Linked DNA regions of Kutzneria chonburiensis. The protein of the gene in region 2 interacts with the protein of the main gene of each other region in a pairwise test. Links are inferred from orthologs where the notes say so. Each region holds a gene or a part of one and is shown on either strand. Other genes may lie near its edges. The genes, in order: nadE and dnaA.

Region 1 (11,477 bases), 3.8 Mb from region 2 along the record:
CGGTGCGATGGTGAGGAGCTGATCGGTGCGGGCGCAGGCGACACGCGAGGCGATTCTGGCGGCGGCGGAACGGCTGTTCGCCGAGTACGGCGTGATCGCTGTGTCCAACCGGCAGATCAGCGAAGCCGCGGGGCAGGGCAACAACACCGCCGTCGGCTACCACTTCGGCACCAAGGCGGACCTGGTGCGGGCCATCGTGCGCAGGCACATGGCCGAGATGGAACGGCTGCGTGCAGTCATGGTTGACGAAGCCGTCGACTCCATCGACCTGCGGGTCTGGGTCGCCTGCCTGGTCCGGCCGTCGACCGCGCACCTCGAAGCGCTCGGCAGCCCCACCTGGTACGCGCGGTTCGCGGCCCAGGTGATGACCGATCCCGACCTGCACGGCGTGATGGTCGACGAGGCGCTCGCCTCGCCCAGCCTCCAGGCCGTGCTCGACGGCATCAACCGGTGCCTGCCCGACCTGCCCAAGCCGGTACGCGCCGAACGGGACGACATGGCGCGGCACCTGATCGTGCAGATGACGGCCGAGCGGGAACGCGCGCTGGCCGAGAACCGCCCGACGCCCCGGTCCAGCTGGCACGACGCCGCAACCGGGCTGATCGACGCGATCGTGGGGCTGATGCGGGCCTAACGTGGGAGAGCGCTCTCCGAGTTCTGGCTGATCACCACCAGGGCTTCGGAGAGCGGTTTCCGACGCAGGTCGGGCACCTCGCAGTCGTCGGCCGGATAGCCGACCGGGAACAGGATGTACGGCCGTTCGGTGGCCGGCCGGCCGAACAGCTCGGCCAGGAATGCCATGGGATTCGGCGTGTGGGTGAGGGTGGCCAGACCCATCTCGTGCAGGGCGGCGATGAACAGCCCGCAGGCGATCCCGACGCTCTCGTTCACGTAGTAGTTCTTGCGCAGCGAGCCGTCCGGCCGCGGCGTGCTCTTCTGCGCGAAGGCCACGACCAGCCAGGGAGCGCTCTCCAAGAACTCCTTGTGCTCGTCGGTCTCCAGCCGGGCCAGCGCGGCATGCCACTCCGGGGCGTCACGCTCACGGTAGAAGCGGCGTTCCTCGTCCTCGGCCGCGACCCGGACCTGGCGCTTCAACGAGGGGTCGTCGGTCGCGACGAACGTCCACGGCTGGAAGTGAGCGCCGCTCGGCGCGGTGTTGGCCGCACGCACCGCAAGCTCAATTGCCTGCTGTGGCACGGGATCGGACGAGAACCAACGCACTGAGCGGCGTTCGTCCAGCCGACGGTAGAAGTCCTCGCCCCGCCGCAGCGCGTCGTCGTTCGACGGCCGGGCGGGGCGGTAGGGCACGAAGGGATGCTCATGACGGCGCACGTGATCAACCCTGGCACGCCGCCGCGGCAGGGGTCTAGCTCTGCTGCCACCAGTTGTCGAAAGGGGTGACCGGCACTGAACGCTTGTGTCGCGTAGCGATAAAAACCGACTCCACCCGGGCGGCGACCTCGGGCGCGACGTCCGTGTTCTCCAGGTAGTCGTCGATCTCGGCGTACTTCAGGCCCAGTGCGACCTCGTCCGGCAGCGCCGGCCGCTCGTCCTCCAGGTCGGCGGTCGGCACCTTCTGCCACACGCTCGGCGGCGCGCCCAGCTCCTGCAGCAGGGCCGCGCCCTGGCGCTTGGTCAGCCCGGTCAGCGGCGTGACGTCGACGCCACCGTCGCCGTACTTGGTGAAGAACCCGGTGACCGCCTCTGCCGCGTGGTCCGTGCCCACGACCAGCAGGTTCAGCTGCCCGGCGATGGAGTACTGGATGACCATCCGCTCACGGGCCTTGATGTTGCCGCGCACGAAGTCCCGCAGCTTCGGCTCGTCGCCCAGCAGCTCACGCAGGCCCTGTGCGGACTCGGCGGCGACGGCGTCGGCGCTCGGCTTCACGTTCACGGCGATCGACCTGTCCGGCTGGATGAAACGCAGCGCGATCTGCGCGTCCTCCTCGTCGGCCTGCACCCCGTACGGCAGCCGCACCGCCACGAAGGTCGCCTCGTGGCCCTCGGCCCGCAGCTCCTCGGCCGCCAGCTGGCACAGCTTGCCGGTCAGCGTGCTGTCCTGGCCGCCGCTGATACCCAACACGAACCCCTTGGCCGGGGTGGAACGCAAGTAGTCCTTGAGGAAGTCGACCCGCTGCCGGATCTCGACCTTGGGCTCGACGGTCGGCTTGACACCCAGTTCGGCGAGGATCTGCTCCCGTAGGTTCACCATGCCCGCACCCTAGATCAGTTGCCCAGGGGAAGCTTGAGCGGCAGGTCGGGCAGCGGCGGCAGCGTCTTCGGCAGCTTGCTCAGGACGTCCTTGACCACGTTGTCCACGTTCGGCACCACTGCACGGGCCTGTTCAACGAGGTGGGACGTCGTGGTCGTGACCGGCGGCGGGGCGGCCGGTGTTGGGGCCGAGTCGGTGGTTGTTGTCGTAGGGACCGTTGTGACAACAGTTGTTGTCGACGGGACGGCGGGTGGCGGCGTCGTGGTGGGGGCGGTGGTCATCGCGACCGGCGCTTCGGCACGCGGCGGGGACGGCTGCGGCACCGGGGACGTCGGCATGAGCATCACAGCGGCGACCGGTGCGGCAACGGCGGCGCAGGCGAGCGGCGCGGCGAACCGTTGCAGGGCCCGCGCGCAGCACACACCGACCGGCAGCACGATGGCGATGCGCAGCTTGCGCAGCCGGCGGCGGGCTCGGGTGAGGTGCGACTCGACGGCCCGGGCGCTGAGCCCGAGCTCCGACGCGACCTCGGTCGCCGACTTTCCGTCGCCGATGGCCGCGCAGACCTCCTGCGTGGTGACCGGCAGCTCGGTCATGGACTGGACCAGCCAGCGTGCGAGGTCGCGGTCGGCCACGAGCTCGGCGGGATCGGCCGGGGCGATGGCCGACGGCTCCCGTTGCCCGGCGACACGTTCCCGGGACCGCCGCCGGAGCTGGTCGATCAGCCGCCGCCGGGACACCGTCGCGACCCAGCCGGCGGGGGTGCGCACGGACGCCGGGTCGTCCACCTCGAGCAGTTCGACCAGTGCCTCGTGCACGCAGTCCTCGGCCTCCTCGACGGTGGCCCCGGCGGCGAGGCACTGCCGCAGCGCGTGGGCCCGCACGGTGCCGTACTCGTCGACGGTCATGACCCTCCCTAGATCGATCCGGAAGTTAACACGGGCGACGTTCCGGGATCGCCTGGTGATCGATCGCCATCTCTTTTGCGGGTTGAGGACTTCCCGTACGACCCCTTGGTGAAACGGTGGAGGGAGCGACCGGGGTGCGGGTGGGACAGGCCTGTGTTGGTCGAGACGCCGAACTGGCGGTCTGTCGGCAAGCGCTTTCCGAGCTGCCGGCCGTGGTGTGCGTCGAGGCCGGGCCGCGGCTGGGGCGGACGACGCTGCTCAGGGCGTGTGTGGAGCTCGCGGCCGGGCTCGGGTTCACGGTGCTGGCTGCGCAGGGCTCCGCGGTCGAACGCGATTTCCCGTACGAGTTGGCGGCGCAGCTGTTCGAGCCGGTCGCCGGCCCGGTGGTGGACCGCATCGCCGGAGGCGACGACCCCAAGGCGGTGCAGGCCGCGCTGCGGGAGTTGTTCCGTGCGCTGCGGGACCTCGCCGCGAAGGCGCCGGTGCTGATCGCCGTGGACGATCTCGACCTCGGCGACGGCGATTCCCGCCGGCTGCTGGACTATCTGCGCCGTCGGTTGGCCGACCTGCCGGTGGCGATGATCGTGACGGCGTTGCCGGGGCGGCTGGGCGACTTTTCCCGGGACGCGCATCGGATCCCCTTGGGCCGTCTGGACGAGGCGGCAGTCCAGGCGCTGATGCCGGGTGACGTCACCCTGGTTCATCGGATGACCGGAGGACATCCGTGGCTGGTGGCCGAGCTGTTGCGGTGTGACGGGCCGTCCGTCGGCGACCTGTGCCGGGAGCCGCCGCCGGAGCTGACGGCCACGATTGCCGCGACGTTGGGGCCGGAGCTCGTGGCCGTCGGTCGGGCGGTCGAGATCCTGGGCACGGCGGACCTTTCGCTGGTGGCTTCGGTGGCCGGCGTCGACTGTGGGACAGCAAGTCGAGCACTCCTCGACTACGGCACAGTCAGTGTTCCACTGGTCGAAGTGGCATTGAGCTTGGGAACTCCGTCGGAGATGCGGCTGCGGGCGGCGCGGGCGTTGCACCGACGCCGCGCAGCGGTCGAGAACGTCGTGGATCAGTTGCTGGCGACCGATCCCATCGGCGACGAGTGGACGTGCCGGCTGCTGCGCGAGCACGCGGCCACGGCCATGAGCGACGGCGAACCGGAGCGAGCGGCGGAGTGCCTGCAACGGCTGCTCTCCGAGCCACTGTCCGATGAGGACCGCCGGTCGGTGCTGGCTCGGCTCGGTGAGGCTGAGGTGCACACCGATCCCGATGCGGCGCTGGAACATCTGACGCAAGCCGGCGGCAGCGCGACGTTGGCCTACGAGTTGGCCGAGCGTGGGCAGCTGGTCGATGCCGCCCGGGCGCTGGTCAATGTTCATGATGAGCTCGCACCGCTGTCAATTGGCGTTGAACACGCGAGTGTGGTGGAGTCGATGCCGGCCCTGCCGGAGAACCCGCGCCGGCAACGGTTCTGGCATGCGATCACGGCCGTGTCCCATGCGCTGGAAGGCGATCGGGTGCGGGCCGGCGTCGCATTGGCGCGGGCCACCGGACGGAACCTGCCCGTGACGGCCGGCTCCGACCTGGTGGATCGCCGGGCCTGGCAGCACGTCGTGACGACGCTGTCCATGATGGACGAATTCGACGAGGCCGAGCGACTGTGCGAGAACGCCATGACCGCGATCTCGGGACGGTCCCGTCCGGCGCTGACTCGACTGGCCCTCGCGCTGGGCAGCGATCTGGCGCTGCGGCGGGGAGATCTGCGTGAGGCGCGAAGATTGACGCTGCTGCAACGTGATCCGCACGTCACCGCCATCGCGCCGATGATCGGTGCTCTGATCGACGTCAACGAACCGCAGGGCGCGGCGGTGCTGTTGAGTGCCCAGGGTCTGGACGGCGAGATCCCGGGCTCGGCACGGTTCGACACCGTGTTGTTCCAGCGTGGCCGGCTTCGTGCCGCTGATGGCGACAAGATTCGTGCCGTGCACGACCTGTTGGAGTGCGGACGCCGGCTTGAGCAGCGCGGCGTCCTCAACCCTGCGGTGTGCCCGTGGCGGTCGACGGCGGCGTTGTTGTTGGCCGAGTTGGGAGACCGTGGTCGTGCACTGTCCCTTGTGGAGCGTGAGCTGCACCTTGCGCGGCGCTGGGGCTCGGCGTCGACGGTTGGTGTCGCGCTGCGCGGCGCCGGCGTGGTGACCGGCAACGCCGAGCTGCTCTCGGAGGCCGTCGACATCCTGCGGGAATCGCCGGCACGTTTGGAGTACGGGCGCGCGCTCGCCGATCGGGGCCGCTGCCTGCGCGAATCCGGCAACGAATTGGCGGCCCGTTCCGTGCTGCGTATGGCGTACGACATGGCGATGCGCTGCGGCTCGGTGACATTGATGGAGCGGGCCGGGCGCGAACTGCGGCAGGCCGGGGGACGTCGCCGATTCGCGCTGGCCGATCCGGCGCTGCTCACCGAGCGGGAGTCGTTCGTCGCGCGGCGGGCGGCGGCCGGTCGGACCAACAAGGAGATAGCCCGCGAGCTGTACGTCACCACGCGCAGCGTGGAATTCGCGCTGACCAGCGTGTACCGGAAGCTCGGCGTGTCCGGCCGGCGCGGTTTGCGGGACGCGCTTGGACCGTGACCCCGGCGCGAGTGTCCGCCGTCACATCGATGCCCGTCACGTTCTCTCGCACCGGCTCGTCAGTGAGATGACAGAGCACAAACGAAGGAGCGAGATCATGGCAGCGCGAATGACCAACCCGGCCAAGGTTCTGCCCGACACCGTCGCCGGTGTGCAGGGTCTGTTCAAGGCCATTTATCAGGGCGGCGTGCCCAAGGCGACGCTCGACCTCGTGCACCTGCGGGCCAGCCAGATCAACGGCTGCGGCTACTGCGTCGACGCCGGCGTGACCAGCGCCCAGAAGGCCGGCGAGAGCCCCGACCGCCTGCTGCGCGTCTCGGCGTGGCGGGAGAGCGACCTGTTCACCGACGCCGAGCGGGCCGCCCTCGCCCTCACCGAGGCCGCCACCCGCCTGGCCGACCAGGTCGACCCGGTGTCCGACGCCGTCTGGGACGAGGCCGCCGACCACTTCGACGAGAAGGGCCTGTCGGCGATCATCCTGATGATCGCCACCACGAACTTCTTCAACCGCATCAACGTGACGATCAAGCAGCCGGCCGGCGAGCAGTTCTGACCTTGGGGGAGGGGCCGGCCGAATCGCGCCGGCCCGATGCTTCCGGCGGGCCTGCGGGGGCATCCGGCGGAGTTGACCAGACCGTCTGGCTAGCAGTCCTGAGCTGGAGGCGGGAAGGGGGAGGGGCGTCGGCCGGGTTCGGGCCGACCCCCGTGTTTCGGGTGGGTGGCGGTTCTGGGGTAGTCGAATCGAGGCAAGAAACCTCCATCGCTCACCGGGTTCGTGCTGGGCGGATCGCGGGAATCGGCTGCACCGCACGGCGGCTTCGGGTTGCCCGGTGCTGGTCCCGCCCGCATGCTGGGCGGGACCGGGTTTTCCGCCGGCAGGGCCGGGTAGTCCAGCGGCGTTGTCGACCATGAAGTCGGGTGAGGAACGTGGGCACACCGAACCGGATCGTGATTGTGGGCGGCGGGTTCGCCGGGTTCAACGCGGCGAAGGCGCTGGTCCGGGCGGCGCCGCCGGACACGGAAGTGGTGCTGGTCAACAAGACCGACTACTTCCTGTACCTGCCGCTGCTGCCGCAGGTCTCGGCGGCGTCGCTGGATCCACGCCGGGTGGCGGTGTCGCTGACCAAAACGCTGCCGCAGGTACGGCTGGCACTGGGCACAGCGGAGAAGCTGGCGGTGGATCAACGCGAACTGACGTACACGGATCCTGAGGGTGGCTCGCATGTGCTGAGCTACGATCGGCTGCTGCTGGCGGCCGGGAGCGTGAACAAGCTGCTGCCGATCCCCGGTGTCGGTGCGCACGCGCACGGCTTCCGGGATATCGGCGAGGCGTTGTACCTGCGGGATCACGTGATCCGGCAGATCGAGCTGGCCGGTGCGACGGACGACCCGGAGGAACGACGGGCCCGCTGCACGTTTGTGGTGGTGGGGGCCGGTTATACGGGCACGGAGGTGGCAGCGCAGGGGCCGCCGTTCACGACGGCGGTGGCCGGTCGCAGCAGGGCGTTGCGGGATCAGAAGATCCGGTGGCTGCTGCTGGACATCGCGCCGAAGGTGTTGCCGGAGTTGGATCCGCGGCTGTCCAAGGCCGCGGACAAGGTGCTGCGTCGGCGGGGCGTCGAGGTGATGATGGGTACCTCGGTGGCGGAGGCGACGGCTGAGGGCGTGCGGCTGACGAACGGGGAGTTCGTGCCGACACGCACGTTGGCCTGGTGCGTCGGCGTGCGGCCGGACCCGCTGACCGAAGCGACCGGGCTGCCGACGGAGCGCGGGCGCGTCATCGTCGATGCCACACTCGCGGTGCCCGGGCATCCGGAGATCTTCGCGTGCGGGGATTGCGCGGCGGTGCCGGATCTGACCCGACCGGGCGAGCTGACGGCGATGACCGCGCAGCACGCGATGCGGTAGGGCAAGCTGGCCGGCAAGAACATCGCGGCATCGCTCGGGAACGGGCACATGGCCCAGTACAAGCATCATGACCTGGGCTTCGTGGTGGATCTCGGCGGGCTGGCCGCGGCGGCGAACCCGCTGGGCATTCCGTTGTCCGGCCTGCCAGCGGCGGCCGTGACACGCGGTTACCACCTGGCGGCGATGCCTGGCAACCGCACTCGCACGCTGATCGATTGGGGCGTCGACGCCGTGTTCGGGCGGCAGACCGTGCAACTGGGTCTGGTGCGCGGTGGTGACGTGCCGCTGGACACGGATCGGCCGTCGTAGCACGGGAACATCCGGGACGGCGTCAGCCTCGGGGCTGAAACGCCCGTCGTCTTCTGGCCCGACGATGGATGATTGCCGCCGCCGGCACCCTCCTGGGCATGTCGTTATCAGGGGTGGCGCTGGTGCTGGCGGCGGTCGCGTCGCTGACGGTCGGGGGGACGGGGCAGCCGGGGGTGACCTGGCATGGCTGCGCGCTCGGGACGGACGACGCGATCGGCCAGGAGCTCGACAGCAAGGGCGCGCAGTGCGCCGACATCACCGTGCCGATGGACTATCGGCAGCCGAACGGCCGCACCATGTCCGTGGCCATTTCCCGCATCAAGGCCAAGGATCCGGCGCATCGGCGCGGGGTGTTGCTGATGAATCCCGGTGGGCCCGGCGACAGTGGGCTGGAACTGGCCGTGCTGGGGGACTTCGCGCCGGCCTTGGGGGCGGCATACGACCTGGTCGGCTTCGATCCGCGTTTTGTCGGACGAAGCGGGCCGGTGCTGTGTCCGTGGCGGACCGTGACGTTCCAGCAGTCGGCGGGCCCGAATTTGGCCAGCTATCAGGAAAGCGTGGCGTTCGAGGCGGGCCTGGCGGCGCAGTGCGCGCGGGGGCACCGGGACGAGCTGCCGTACGCGTCGACGCGGAACGTCGCGCGGGACATGGACGCCATTCGCAAGGCGTTGGGCGAGCAGCGAATCTCGTACTACGGCAACTCGTACGGCACCTATCTGGGTTCGGTGTACCTCCAGATGTTCGGCGCCCGTGCTGATCGGTTCGTGCTGGACAGCTCGGTCGATCCCGCGTTGTTCGGGGCGGGGTTCTTCGTCACGCAGGGGCCGGCGCTGGAGGCCGCGCTGCGGCATTTCGCCGAATGGGCCGCGGGCAAACAGGGGATCGGTGACACGGCCGACGAGGTGGTGACGACCGTGCGCCGGCTGGGGCCGGTGCGGGCTGGAGGGTACACAGTGGACAGTCATGTGCTGCCTTACCTTCTGTACAACGGGATTCGCAGCGATGCCACCGACGACTACGTCGAGTTCGCGACCGAGATCCGGCAGTTGCGGGACGGCGCGCCCAAGGTGACCGATCGACTGGCTGCGGAGCTGTCCGCGATCTACATCGGCGGTGGCGAGAATGGCGCACGCTCGGGGACTGCCGTTTTCTGTGCCGACCGGGCGGTGTCGCGTGATCCGGCGACGTACTTCCGTGACATCCAGGCGCATCGGACCGATGAGCCGGTGTTCGGTTCGGTGACGCGGAACATCACACCGTGCGCTTTCTGGCCGGTGCAGCCGATCGAGCCGCTGACTGACGTCCATAATGGACTTCCGGTGCTGCTGGTCGCGGCGTCGAACGATCCGGTCGCGCCCTATCCGGGGCAGTTGGCGATGCACCGGGCGTTGACCGGGTCGCGGCTGGTGACGCAGGAAGGTGCCTATCACCACGGGGTTTTCTTGGGGAACAGCTGCATTGACGCTGCCGTGGTGGGATATCTGACCGGCCGGCCGCTGCCGAGCGTCGACGGGACCTGCTGACCGTCACGGAACCAGGACCACTTTGCCGGTGACCGTGCCCGACTCGGCCAGGCGCATCGCCTTGGCCGCGTCGGCCAGCGGAATCCGGGCCGCGACCTGCGGGCGGAGCGTGCCGTCGGCCAGCAGCGTGAAGACCTCGGTCAGGTCCTGGCGCAGGCGGGCGTGAAACTTCTCGGCATTGCGGACGCCCGTCCAGATGTTGAAGAACGAGGCGCGGCGGCGGTTCGGGAGCACGTTCCACACCAGCAGGCGGCCGAACAGCTTGAGCACCGGGAGGCGGGACGAGCCCTCCTGGTCGCGGGTCGCCGCCGTGCCGTACGAGACGAGCGCGCCGCCGGGGGCGAGCAGGCGGAACGAGTCCACGATGCCCGCGCCGCCGACGTGATCGAACACCGCGTCGACGCCGTTCGGTGCGAGTGCACGGACCTGTTCAGTCAGGTTGTCCGCGCGGTAGTCCAGCGGGATCGCGCCCAGCGCCGCGACCTTGTCGTGGTGACGCGGCGAGGCCGTGCCGATCACGCGGATCCCCGCCGCTCGGGCCAGCTGCACCAGCGTCGAGCCCACGCCGCCGTTGGCTCCGAGCACCAGGATCGTCTGGCCGGCGCGGACGCGGGCGCTGCGGTGCAGCATCTGCCAGGCCGTGATCCCGTTGACCACCACCGTTTCCGCGTCGGCGGCGTCGACCCCTTCCGGCACCGGCACGACCGTGTTCGCGTCCAGGACCATGTGCGTGGACCAGGCCCCGATCTTCGTCAGAGCTGCCACCCGCCGGCCGACCAGCGCCGGGTCCACGTCCGTGCCCGTCGCCTCCACCGTGCCGACCATGTCGTAGCCCGGCACGAACGGAAACGCCGGCTGGTCGTAGTACTTGCCCCGGCGCATCTGCTGCTCCGCGAACGACACCCCGGTGGCTTCCATGCGGACCAGCACCTGGCCCTTGCCCGGGTTCGGCACGCTGCGCTCGCGCGTCTCCAGGCCCTCCGGCTCCACCTTGCCGGGCAGCACGATCTCGGTGGCGGTGATGGACATGGTGATCTCCTTAGGTAGATGAGTGGTTGACCACTCACTGTTGTGGCGAAAAAAGGGGCGGTATGCGGGGTGCATCGGAAGGGGGTGGGTGAGGTCGGGCTTGCAGACGGCGGCGAATCAGAAGTGGCGGATGCCGGCGGACAGGGCTCGGGCCCAGGGGGCGTCGATGTGGTCGGCGTCGATGGCGACGATGAGGTGGCAGAGCAGTCCGGTGGCGAAGAACTGCTGGACCTCGGGTTCGGTGGCGCCGGAGACGCTGCGGACGTACTCGACCACCCGGGCGTAGCCGGCGCGGACGGCGTCGCGGACGGCGGGCTCGGCGACGGCGGCGGCCTGGGCGTGGAGCTGGATGAGCATGAGGTTCTTGTCCTGGATGAGCCGGGCGTACGAATCGCCCATGGCGTACAGGACGTCGAGCGGGGCGGTGCTGGTCGCGGCGGCGGCGCCGCGGGCGAGGCTGTCCCGGACCAGGTCGTACGCATGGGCGACGACGGCCAGGAACAGGGCCTCCTTGTTGGGGAACAGTCGGTACACGTACGCCTGTGAGATCCCGGCCCGGGTCGCCACCTCGGTGGTGGTGGTCCCGTAGTACCCCCGACTGGCGAAGGTGTCGACGGCGGTGCGGAGCACCGTCTCCCGTCGCTCCTCCGAGGTGGAGAGGGTTCGTGGCCGCGAGGACGTCATAGGAGTAATAAACCACTCACACTTCGGCGAGTCAACCCACTTCTTGTCACATGCGGTCCGGACGTGCCTCAGGGAGGCAAGTACGGCGCGCATGTGACATTCGGATGGGGTGCGGGGCGGGCGGGGCTAGGTGGCCGGGGTGACCGAAAACAGCTGGTTGGGGCTGCCGGAGCACTGCCACTGCTGGAGCCGGGTGCCGTCCTGGTTGGAACCGTCGGTCACGTCCAGGCAGGCGTTGCTGTGCTGGACGACGAGCTCGAACGTGCCGTTGCCCTGGTCGACG
Region 2 (11,691 bases):
GGTGATGGTGGTGCCGGTCTCGGTGGTCGGCTCGCCCTTGACCAGCGGGCCGGTCGGCACCGAGTGGTCGTAGCTCTGGGTCCAGCGGAAGCCGTCCCGCTTGATGTCCACCTCGAGCCGGGTGGCCAGCGCGTTGACCACGGACACGCCGACGCCGTGCAGACCGCCGGAGACGGCGTACGAGTCGCTGTCGAACTTGCCGCCGGCGTGCAGCGTGGTCAGCACGACCTCGACGGCCGGCTTCTTCTCCACCGGGTGCTCGTCGACCGGGATGCCGCGGCCGTCGTCGATGCACTCCACGCCACCGTCGGCGCGCAGCACCAGCACGACCTTGCTGGCGTGGCCGGCCATCGCCTCGTCGACCGAGTTGTCCACGACCTCCCAGATGAGGTGGTGGAGACCGCGTTCGCCGGTGGAGCCGATGTACATGCCCGGCCGCTTGCGAACCGCCTCGAGACCCTCGAGCACGGAGATGGACTTGGCGCTGTACTCAGCGTTGTTGTTGGCAGCCACGAGCTTTGCTGTCTCCCTCTGGGACGCCACGCAGGACTGGTGTGCGAGCCTGCGCGGACGGACCGTCCTGCGCTGCCGTGCTCACATCCTCAAGAAAGTATACCGGGCGACCCTGCCTAAAAGGTGGCTAGGACCCGCCTCAGAAGGTCACAGAAGCCCGGAAGTGAACGAGTGAGGGTCCGCCGGGCTGGGGATGTCACTCGGTCCGGCTACGTTCGTCTCCGTGAGCCGTGATTTCGCCGCTGCCGTGTTTCACATGAAACATGGTGTGTCAGCCGTAGGTGTCGCGTGGCCCGCGACCTGGCGCATGTAGCGGGCCGAATCGCCAGTTGGGGGCCGACGGGCCCTGCACCTTGAGCCGCTTGACCACGTTCGGGCCGACGCCCTTGGCGATCTGCTGGAGCAGCTGGCGCTGGAGCAGCCGGAGCTGGGTCGCCCACGCGGTCGACTCGGCCTGCACCACCAACTCGCCTTCACGCAGCGTGACCGGCTTGGCGTGCTGGGCCACCTCGGCCCCGACCAGATGCGGCCACTTCGCGAACACCTGACCGCCGGCGAGCTGCTCGTCCCAGCCCCGGTCCTTGGCCATCCCGGAGAGCAGCCGACCCAGCGGCTGGGGGTCCCGGGCGTCGGCCCCGGAGCCCGACCAACGCCGCCGGCGGCCCCGGTTGACGGCCGCGGCCGAGCGCTTCGTCGGCTTGCGCGCCTTGGCCGCGGCACGGGCCGATGCGAGGGCCGCACGGGCCAGGTCCGATCCGGTCAAGCCCGGCGGCAGTCCGTCGATCACTCGTTCGGCTTGTCCACCATCGGGTGACGGGTTGGGGGTAGATCCTGCCCGATTTGCTCCATTTGCCGCGTTACCCGCTGGTTTTGCCGGGGACCGACGCCCCGGAGTCACCGAGTTATCCACATCATCCACAGGTTTATCCCCAGATGTGGGGTAAGACCGGCCGGGCATGCGTACCCCTTGTGGCGGATTGCCCGCGGGCTCATCAGACACGGTTCACCTCGCCGTCCTGAACCTGGTATCGGGCGCCGGCCAACTCCTCGGGCACGTCCTCGGCGACCGCCGCGGTCACCAGCACCTGCTCCGCGTTGGCCGCCACCTTGGCCAGCTGCTGCCGGCGCCTGCGGTCCAGTTCGGCGAACACGTCGTCGAGCACGAGCACCGGTTCGGCCCCATCATCGCGCAGCAGGTCGTACGCGCCCAGCCGCAGCGCCAGGGCGAAGGACCATGACTCTCCGTGACTCGCGTAGCCCTTGGCCGGCGTGTCGCCGAGGGTCAGCTCCAGCTCGTCCCGCTGCGGACCGACCAGACAGACGCCGCGCTCGACCTCCTGCGGGCGGACCCGGGCGATCTCCGCGAGCAGCGCTTCCTCCAGCTCCGCGACATCGGCCCGCTCCCGCCGCGGCAGCGCGTCGCCGAGCGTCGACCGGTACTTGATGGAGACCGGCCGCGACTCCGGGGCAACGCCCGCGTAGTTGGCGGCGACCAGCGGCGCCAGGTCGTCGATCAGGTCGAGCCGGGCCGCCAGCAGCTGCGCGCCCTGCGCCGCCAGGTGGCCGTCCCACACTTCCAACGTGCTCAGATCACCCCGGCCGCCGGCCCGCCGCGCGGCACCGGCCGACTTCAACAGGGCACTGCGCTGCTTCAACACGCGCTCGTAGTCGGAGCGCACGCCGGCATACCTCGGCGCCCGAGCGACCAGCAGGTCGTCCATGAACTTGCGGCGCTCGCCGGGGTCGCCGCGCACCAGCGCCAGGTCTTCCGGCGCGAACAACACCGTGCGCAGGATGCCCAGGACCTCGCGCGGGCGAGGCACCGGGCCGCGGTTGATCCGGGCCCGGTTGGCCTTGCCCGGCGTGATCTCCAGTTCGACCAGCAGCTCGCGGCCGGCGTTGACCACCGCGGTGCGGATCACCGCCCGCGGCGCGCCGGTGCGGACCAGCGGCGCATCCGTGGCCACCCGGTGCGAGCCCAGGGTGGCCACGTAGCCGATCGCCTCGACCAGGTTCGTCTTGCCCTGGCCGTTGGAGCCGACGAACACGCTCACGCCGGGATCGAACGCCAGATCGGCGTGTGCCCAGGAGCGGAAGTCGACGACCTGGAGATGCCGGACGTACATCAGGCTTTCTGTACCGCGTGGCCGCCGAACTGGTTGCGCAGCGCCGCGACCGCCCGCATCGCCGGCGAGTCGTCCTGCCGGGAGGCGAACCGGGCGAACAGCGCGGCCGAGATCACCGGCGCCGGCACCGAGTGGTTGATCGCCTCTTCGACGGTCCACCGCCCCTCGCCGGAGTCCTCCACGTAGCCGCGCAGGTCGTCCAGCTCGGGGTCCGAGTCCAGGGCGCGGACCAGCAGGTCGAGCAGCCAGGACCGGACGACGGTGCCGCGCTGCCAGGCCTTGATGGTCGCCGGCACGTCCGTGACCAGCTCGGACGCCTCCAGCAGCTCGAAGCCCTCGGCGTAGGCCTGCATCAGGCCGTACTCGATGCCGTTGTGCACCATCTTCGAGAAGTGGCCGGCGCCGACCGGGCCGGCGTGTGCGAAGCCCTCCTCGCGCGGCCCCTCCGGGCGCAGCGCGTCGAAGATCGGCATCGCCTGCTCGACGTGCTTCTTGTCGCCACCGACCATCAGGCCGTAGCCGACGTCGAGACCCCACACGCCACCGGACACACCGCAGTCCAGGTAGCCGATGCCCTTGCCGTCCAGGTGCGCCGAGTTGGCCGAGTCGTCGGTGAACCGCGAGTTGCCGCCGTCGATCACGAGGTCGCCCTCGGACAGCAGCTCGCCCAGCTCCTGCACGGTCTGGCGGGTCGGTTCGCCCGCCGGCACCATGATCCAGACCGTCCGCGGCGCGGCCAGCGCGCCGACCAGATCGGCCAGGCTGGCGACGTCGGTGACGTCGGGGTTGCGGTCGTAGCCCACCACCTCGTGGCCGGCCTTGCGCAACCGCTCCCGCATGTTGAAGCCCATCTTGCCAAGGCCGATGAGTCCGAGCTGCACGATCGCGGTCCTCTCCGTGTTACGAGCCTGGTGGCGGATCAGCCGGGCAGGCGCACCGGCATCAGCAGGTAGAGGTACCCCTCCGCCACACTTCCATCCTCGCCCACCGGCTTGATCAACGCGGGCCTGCTCGGTGTGGTGAACGACAAGTGCGCGCGATCAGTGCGCACCGCCGCCAGGCCGTCGAGCAGGTATCCCGGGTTGAACGCGATCGTCACCGGGTCGCCGGTGAACTCGACGGGCAGCTCCTCCTCGGCGCTGCCTTCGTCGTCGCCGCCCGCGGACAGCCGCAGACCGCCGTCGCTGAACTCCAGCCGGACCTGCGTGCCGCGCTCGGCCACCAGCGACACCCGCTTGATCGCGTCCTGGAGCGAGGACACCTCGATGATCGCAGCAGCGTTGTGCTCGGCGGGCAGAAGTTGCCGGTACTTCGGGAACTCGGCATCGAGAAGTCGGCTGGTCGTACGCCGCCCGGTGCCGGAGAGGCCGAGCAGGCCGTCGCCGGACGCGAGGGACAGCTCGACCGTCGAGCCGGCGCCGCCCAGCGTCTTGGCCGCGTCGGCCAGGTTGCGGGCCGGGACCAGGACCGCGGTCTCGACCTCGTCGGCCGGCTCCCAGTCGAACTCGCGCATGGCCAGCCGGAACCGGTCGGTCGCGACCAGGGTCAGCTTGCCGCCGTTGAACTCGACCCGGACGCCGGTCAGCATCGGCAGCGTGTCGTCCTTGCCGGCCGCGATCGCCACCTGGGCGACCGCCTCGGCGAAGACCTCGCCGGCCAGTGCGCCCGCCCGCTGCGGCATCTCCGGCAGCGCCGGGTAGTCCTCGACCGGCATGGTCGGCAGGCTGAACTTGGCGCTGCCGCACGTGATCGAGACGCGGGCGCCGTCAACGGCGATCTCCACCGGGTGGTTGGGCAGCGCCTTGGTGATGTCGGCCAGCAGGCGGCCCGAGACCAGGGTCTTGCCACCGGCCGCGATCGTCGCCGGGACACCGACCTGGGCCGAGACCTCGTAGTCGAAGCCGGACACCGTCAACGCGTCGCCGGTGTCGCCCTCGTCCGAGCCGGCGTCCAGCAGGACGCCACCGAGGACCGGGACCGGCGGCCGCGACGGCAGGCTTCGGGCGACCCAGGCCACGGCGTCGGCTAGACCGTCGCGCTCGACGCGGATCTTCATGAGGGCGTCCTTTCCTTCGGCACGACCTTGGTCGTCCCCGTGTCGTCCGGGCTCGGCACACGACCGGGTCCTAGGGGAGCCCAACGGTAGAGCGTGTGGGGCCGCTTCGTCATGTCGGGGCCGGCGCCCCCTCGCCGGCGCTGTCCCCAACTTCGGCCACCCCCTGTTTTTCTTCTTTTCATCTCTTCGAAGAGATCACCAGTAACAGCAGTAAGGGTTGTGGATTGTGTGGACAACCGGGGTTTGCGCTGTTCAGGTGATGGATGGGGGTGTGGGCAAGTACCCCGGGTGACCGGTGGACAACTCGGGCCCCCCGTGGACAACTTCTGGACTGCTCCGAACGGTCCACAGATCGGCCGAGTTGTCCACACCGCCATCCCCAGATGTGGGCTGGTTCGTCCCCAGGCGTTGCACAGGGTGAAAGTGGCCCAGGTCTCCCCGATGTGGGTGACTGTGGACAACTTTTCTGGGGTTGGGGGCCGATCGGGCACCCCGGACCGCCAGAAAAGTTCATCCGGCGAGGGTTGCGGACGGCCGGGTTTCTGGGGGCGGCCGGGCCGGCTCCGACGGGCGAGGTCAGAAAGATCACGTCGTCCAGGCCCAGGTCGACGCCTAGATTTGGGCGGCCCGGCGTGCCGACGGAGAGCTAACCACCGTGCGGCGGCCGCCGGCGAGCTGCGGCCCGGGTTTCTGGCCGGGCCGGCGGCCGCGTCCCAGGTTCATGCGGAAAGACCGCCGGATCCGGCGCGCCGAGCTGCGGATTTCTGACCGGGGTCGGTCGCGCTGCCAGGGGTAGGTCAGAAAACTTCGCCGTCTCCGTCTTGCGCACCCCTTTGAGCGGTGTGCTTCGGTCGGCGTTCGCCACCCTTTTTCACTGGGCTCGGAGCGCGGCCCGACCCCTCAGTCAGAAAGATCTGCCGCATCGGCCGGCGCCGGGTCCGGCGCGGCCGCGCGTAGATCAGTACGGTGCGCCGCCGGCCGCCGGTCCGCCATCTTTCTCACTGGCTTGGGCGACGTCGTCCGGCCGGCAACCAGAAAGGTCGGCCGTCGACGGCCTCACCGCCGGAGGGTTTCTCACCGGAAGCTGGGCCGGACCGGGGTGGTCGGTCAGAAAGGAGGCCGCGTCGGGTGCTCAGGCCCGGACAGCCGCGAGCGGCCCACCGGGATCCGGGGGCCGCTCAGGGGCGAAACGAGGGTCAGGCTCGGGCGCGCTGCTTGATGCGGGAGGTCAGCTCCTGCACCTGGTCGTAGATGCGCCGGCGCTCGGCCATCTCCTTGCGGATCTTCTTGTCCGCGTGCATGACGGTGGTGTGGTCGCGGCCGCCGAAGGTCTGCCCGATCTTGGGCAGCGACAGGTCGGTCAGCTCGCGGCACAGATACATGGAGATCTGCCGAGCCTGGGCCAACGCCTTGGTCTTGCCCGGCCCGCACAGGTCGTCGATGGTCACGCCGAAGAACTCGGCGGTCACGGCCATGATCGTCGGCGCGGTGATCTCCGGGGCATGCGAGTCCGGGATCAGGTCCCGCAGCACGATCTCGGCCAGCTGCACGTCGACCGGCTGCCGGTTCAGCGAGGCGAACGCGGTCACCCGGATCAGCGCGCCCTCCAGCTCCCGGATGTTGCGCTCGATCCGGGCGGCGATGAACTCCAGCACCTCGGCCGGCGCGGCCAGCCGGTCCTGTGCGGCCTTCTTGCGCAGGATGGCGATCCGGGTCTCCAGCTCGGGCGGCTGGATGTCGGTGATCAGGCCCCACTCGAACCGCGTCCGCAGCCGGTCTTCCAGGGTCTCCAGCCGCTTGGGCGGCCGGTCCGAGGACACCACGATCTGCTTGTTGGCGTTGTGCAGGGTGTTGAAGGTGTGGAAGAACTCCTCCTGCGTGCCTTCCTTGCCCTCCAGGAACTGGATGTCGTCGACGAGCAACACGTCGATGTCCCGGTAGCGGCGCTGGAAGGCGACCTTGCGGTCGTCCCGCAGGGAGTTGATGAAGTCGTTGGTGAACTCCTCGGTGGACACGTAGCGAACCCGCATCCCCGGGAACAGCCGCTGGGCGTAGTGCCCGACGGCGTGCAGCAGGTGGGTCTTGCCGAGGCCGGACTCGCCCCAGATGAACAAGGGGTTGTAGGCCCGGGCCGGCGCCTCGGCCACGGCCACCGCGGCGGCGTGCGCGAAGCGGTTGGACGCGCCGATGACGAAGGTGTCGAACGTGTACTTCTCGTTCAGCCTGGTCTGCGCGTTGGTCTGGCTCGGCTGCGCGGCCGGCGGCCCGCTGAACGTCGGCCAGATCTCGTGCACGGTGGCCAGCGCCTCGCGCTCCTCGTCCACCTCGTCCTCGGACTCGCCGTCCTCGGACAGGATGATCGCCTGCATCGGCGCGGTCTGCTCGGCGGGAGCGACGGCCGGCGGGCGCGGGGCGGGCGTGGTGATCAGCGGTTGCGGGGTCGGCGCCGGCGGCGGGCCGGGCGTTGCGCGGGGCACCACGGTGTCGACCTTGACGGCCAGCGACACCGGGCGGCCGAGGCGGCGGGACAGCGCGGCGGTGATCGGATCACGCAGCGCCCGCTCGATGGCTTCCTTGGCGAAATCGCTCGGCGCGCCGAGCAGGACCGTGCCGTCCAGCAGCCCGATCGGACGGGTCACCCGCATCCAGGCGCGCTGCAAGGAGGACAGGGCCCCCGCGGCGAGCAGTTCCTGGACGACCTGGTCCCATACCTGACCGAGGTTGGTCTGGTCGTCGGACACGTCCCTGCTCCCCTCCCCTCGCCTGTTCGCCGACGCCGGGGCCGGCGTGCGAATACGCAGCAGCCCCAGGTCGTCACATCCGGTGGTGCCGAGGACGCCCGGACCATGTAGTCCACAGGTTGTCCACAGCTGTGCACGAAGGTACGCCGAGACCCGTCGGCGCCTCGCACTGGGTCGGTCTGCGGCGAGGTCCGAGTTCCGCGCGGACTGTTCGGCGCCACGTCGGGAGCCCCGGGCTCGGCCCGAGGGCGAAACCGCGGAGGAGCACGCTAACAAGGCGTGGCGGCCGCCACAAGACGAACCGACCGGTCACTCCCCCGCCGTGGCCCTTATGTCGCCTGATGGGGTGGCCAGCCAGCCGATTTGAGAACCGGCGCGCGGCTGCGTACTCTCGAATGGTCTCCCGCTGGTAGCGGGCGTCTTCGCGCGCCCGTGCCAATGAGTGCCGGTATGTGACCCGGCGCCCACGACTCTCGTCCGGTGTGGCCGTTGCAGTGCGGCGACCGTGTGAGTGCGGCAGGGGACACCACCAGACCTGCTTGCAGTGAGCACCGGGAGACCCAGAAGTGAGCAAGGGTAAGCGCACCTTCCAGCCCAACAACCGTCGTCGCGCCAAGACCCACGGGTTCCGGCTGCGGATGCGTACTCGCGCGGGCCGCGCGATCCTCGCCGCTCGCCGCGGCAAGGGCCGCGCCCGCCTCTCGGCCTGACCCGACGCGCCGTGCTCCCCGCGGCCGCCCGGCTGACCAGTAGCCAGGACTTCGGCCTGGTCGTCCGCCGGGGTCGCCGAGCCGGCCGACCCCGGCTCGTCATGCATGCCCTGGCGAGCCCGGCGGACATATCAGCACCGACGTCGCCCACCCGGACCGAGCCCGCTCGGACCAGGGTGGGCTTCGTCGTGAGCAAGGCCGTCGGCAACTCGGTGGTGCGCCACCGGGTCAGCCGGCGATTGCGTCACCAGATGGCGGAGCGGCTCGGGTTGCTGCCGGCCGGCACGGCGGTCGTGGTGCGGGCGCTGGCGCCGGCCGCGGCCGCGACCAGCGCCGAGCTCGGCCGTGACCTGGACGCCGCGCTGCGCCGACTCGGACTGGCCGGCGGTGCCTCATGACCGTGGCCGCGAAGGTTCTGGTGCTGCCGATCCGGGGATACCAGAAGTGGATTTCCCCGCTGTTCCCCCCGAGCTGTCGCTTCTACCCGAGTTGCAGTGCATATGCGGTGGAGGCGTTGACCGTCCATGGCGCGGTGCGTGGCAGCTGGCTGACGATCCGTCGGCTGCTGCGCTGCGGGCCCTGGCATCCTGGAGGCTTGGACCCGGTGCCGCCACGGCAGCGGACCGGAGCCAGTTCCAACACCGCTGCCGAGGAGTAGCTCAGTGCTCGACTTCATCTATTACCCCGTGTCCGGGATCTTGTGGGCATGGCACAAGGTCTTCGGCTTCGTCTTGGGCGACGGGTCCTTCGGCGGTGCGGCCAGCTGGGCGCTCTCGATCGTGTTCCTGGTGTTCACCCTGCGAGTGATCCTGTTCAAGCCGTTCGTCGCGCAGGTCAAGTCCATGCGCAAGATGGCCGAGTTCCAGCCTGAGATCAAGAAGCTGCAGAAGAAGTACGCCAACGACAAGCAGAAGCTCGCGGCGGAGATGCAGAAGCTCCAGTCGGAGCACGGCGTCAACCCGTTGGCCGGCTGTCTGCCGATCCTGCTCCAGGCGCCGGTCTTCATCGGCCTCAACCACGTGCTGCGGTCGTTCAACCGCACCGGGCTGTCGTACGAGCAGAACATCAAGATCCCGAACTACTGGCTGCCGACCGAGGACGTCCAGTCGTTCCTCCAGGCCCGTCTGTTCGGTGCGCCGCTGTCGTCCTACATCGCGATGGCCGACAACGAGCTGAGCCAGTTCGTGCCGCACGTCGGCCGGCTCGACGTCATCCTGGTGTCGATCCCGTTGATGATCGTGGCCAGCATCGCGACCCACCTGACGGCCCGGCACAACGTGGCCCGGCAGACCGCCGCGGTGACCGCGAACCCGCAGACCGCGATGATGAACAAGCTCACCCTGTACTTGTTCCCGCTCGGCGTGCTGGCGTTCGGCGCCTTCCTGCAGATCGGTCTGCTGTTCTACTGGCTGAGCAACAACGCGTGGACGCTCGGGCAGCAGTACTTCGTGTACCACCGGATCGACCGCGAAGAGGCCGAGGCCAAGGCGAAGAAGGTCGAGCAGCGGAACAACCTCGCGCCCAAGCCCGGGCAGAAGCCGATGCAGCAGGTGCGCAAGCCGGCCAAGCCGACCGAGACCGCGGATGCCGCCGAGACCGGGGCCGACACCGCCGCCGAGACGAGTGTCGAGGAGACGAAGTCGAACGGCTCGGGCTCGCCGGCCAACGGCAGTGCCGTGAACGGCAGCGGCGACGCGTCCACCAAGGTGCCCGGCCTGGCGCCGACCCAAGCCCGCAAGAAGCAGAGCCGGAAGCGTCGCTGACGCCTCGCTGTTCTGGAGAGGAGAGAACGTGTCGGAGACGTTGCAGGCGGCCGATGCCGACCAGGAGGCGACCGAGGAGCGGTCGCCGGCCAACGCCGAGGATCTGCTCGTCCAGGAGGGCGACATCGCCGGTGACTACCTGGAGCAGCTGCTGGACGTGCTCGACTACGACGGCGACATCGACCTGGACGTGGAGGCCGGCCGGGCGATCGTGAGCATCGACGGCGGCGAGGAGCTGGAGAAGCTCGTCGGCCCGCGCGGCACCGTGTTGGAGGCGCTGCAGGAGCTCACCCGTCTCGCCGTGCAGCAGGAGACCGGCGTGCGCAGCCGGCTCATGTTGGACATCGCCCAGTGGCGTGAGGGTCGGCGGACCGAGCTCCGCGAGCTCGGCAAGTCGGCCGCCGAGAAGGTGCTGTCCACCGGTGAGAAGGTGCGCCTTCAGCCGATGACCCCGTTCGAGCGCAAGGTCGTGCACGACGCGGTGGCTGCCGTGAAGGGCACCTACAGCGAGAGTGAGGGCGAGGAGCCCCAGCGTCGCGTGGTGGTCTTCAAGGAGCAGTAACCCCCGCTCCCCCAGCGCGGCCCGTTCCACGTGAAACGGGCCGCGCTTTTTTGTGCCCATTGGGCGACAGGAGTCCGCCGTTGGTCGCCGTGTTTCACGTGAAACGGGGTCGTCGGGGAAGATGGGTCGGACACGGTTTCACGTGAAACGTGCGGACGGATTGGGAGCGTATGAGCGAGGCGTGGGAGCCGCCGGCGGGCGTCGTGGAGCGGGTGTTCGGCGACGGCGCGTCGGGGGCCATCAAGTTCGCCGCGCTCCTGACCGACCATGGAGTGGAGCGCGGACTGATCGGGCCGCGTGAGGTCGACCGGCTCTGGGACCGTCATCTGTTCAACTCGGCGGTACTCGCCGAGTTGGTGCCGCCGAATTGTCGGGCGGTGGACGTAGGCTCGGGGGCGGGACTTCCCGGCATCCCGCTGGCGATTGCACGACCGGACGTTCGGCTGACTCTGCTGGAACCGATGGCCCGACGCGTCGCCTGGCTCCAAGAAGTGGTGGACACCCTCGGCCTCGACGTCGAGGTGGTGCGTGGCCGGGCGGAGGAACCCGAGGTGCGAAGCCGGCTCGGTGGCAGCGACATCGTCACCGCCCGGGCGGTCGCGCCCATGGAGCGACTGGCCAAGTGGTGCCTGCCGCTCCTCCGGTCCGGCGGTCTGATGCTGGCCCTCAAGGGGGCCAGCGCAGCCGAGGAACTGGAACGTGATGCGGCAGCGGTGGCGAAGGCGGGTGGCTCCCGGCAGTGGGTGGCCACCTGTGGAGCCGAGGTGCTCGATGTGCCGACGACCGTCGTCGTGGTGGAACGGGATGAACGGGTGGGGCGTCGTGACGGCGGGCGTCGGAGACGGAAGGATGGGTGAGCGTGTACTCGGATCCTCAGATCGGAGCACCGCATGTTCCACGTGAAACAGCGCGACTCGCAGAGGCACACGACGGGCCCGTCGGAGCCGGAGAGGTACTACGCCCGATGAATCCAGCAATGAGCGAGTCGGTCATGGCCGGCGAAGGCGCCACCTGGACTCCGATCGAAGCCGAGGCCCAACGCGCCGCCAAGGTGCTGCACCCGGATTCGTTGAAGCTCCCCGCCCGGCCCACCGCCGCATCATGACGGTGGCCAACCAGAAGGGCGGCGTCGGCAAGACGACCAGCACGGTCAACCTGGCCGCCGCGCTCGCCCTGCACGGCCTGAAGACGCTCGTGATCGACCTCGACCCACAGGGCAA

What was found.
Region 1: the proteins of dnaA (region 2) and nadE interact in binary tests that used the Escherichia coli proteins (3 or more experiments, as listed by UniProt). The link is inferred for Kutzneria chonburiensis from one-to-one orthologs.

The regions. Positions count from the first base shown.
Region 1 is NZ_CP097263.1:3,598,936-3,610,412, reverse strand. What follows is about bases 290-3,055. They hold nadE (ammonia-dependent NAD(+) synthetase), read right to left. Parts: upstream 2,213-3,055; coding sequence 1,367-2,212; downstream 290-1,366. Other genes in these bases: M3Q35_RS16090 (RNA polymerase sigma factor), read right to left, coding at 2,227-3,055; M3Q35_RS16100 (nitroreductase family protein), read right to left, coding at 631-1,332; M3Q35_RS16105 (TetR/AcrR family transcriptional regulator), read left to right, coding at 290-634. In the rest of the region: M3Q35_RS16110 (cytochrome P450), read left to right, coding at 1-14; more of M3Q35_RS16105, read left to right, coding at 26-289; more of M3Q35_RS16090, read right to left, coding at 3,056-3,120; M3Q35_RS16085 (helix-turn-helix transcriptional regulator), read left to right, coding at 3,255-5,741; M3Q35_RS16080 (carboxymuconolactone decarboxylase family protein), read left to right, coding at 5,839-6,294; M3Q35_RS16070 (alpha/beta hydrolase), read left to right, coding at 8,057-9,481; M3Q35_RS16065 (medium chain dehydrogenase/reductase family protein), read right to left, coding at 9,485-10,510; M3Q35_RS16060 (TetR/AcrR family transcriptional regulator), read right to left, coding at 10,628-11,140; M3Q35_RS16055 (serine/threonine protein kinase), read right to left, coding at 11,321-11,477. UniProt on the Escherichia coli protein: Catalyzes the ATP-dependent amidation of deamido-NAD to form NAD. Uses ammonia as a nitrogen source.
Region 2 is NZ_CP097263.1:7,396,953-7,408,643, reverse strand. The notes cover bases 5,165-8,144. They hold dnaA (chromosomal replication initiator protein DnaA), read right to left. Parts: upstream 7,437-8,144; coding sequence 5,892-7,436; downstream 5,165-5,891. Other genes in these bases: rpmH (50S ribosomal protein L34), read left to right, coding at 8,003-8,144. Also shown: gyrB (DNA topoisomerase (ATP-hydrolyzing) subunit B), read right to left, coding at 1-513; M3Q35_RS34045 (DciA family protein), read right to left, coding at 785-1,300; DNA replication/repair protein RecF, read right to left, coding at 1,506-2,639; gnd (phosphogluconate dehydrogenase (NAD(+)-dependent, decarboxylating)), read right to left, coding at 2,639-3,559; dnaN (DNA polymerase III subunit beta), read right to left, coding at 3,559-4,695; more of rpmH, read left to right, coding at 8,145-8,146; rnpA (ribonuclease P protein component), read left to right, coding at 8,158-8,544; membrane protein insertion efficiency factor YidD, read left to right, coding at 8,541-8,804; membrane protein insertase YidC, read left to right, coding at 8,809-9,909; M3Q35_RS34000 (Jag family protein), read left to right, coding at 9,938-10,471; 16S rRNA (guanine(527)-N(7))-methyltransferase RsmG, read left to right, coding at 10,642-11,328. UniProt on the Escherichia coli protein: Plays an essential in the initiation and regulation of chromosomal replication. Binds in an ATP-dependent fashion to the origin of replication (oriC) to initiate formation of the DNA replication initiation complex once per cell cycle.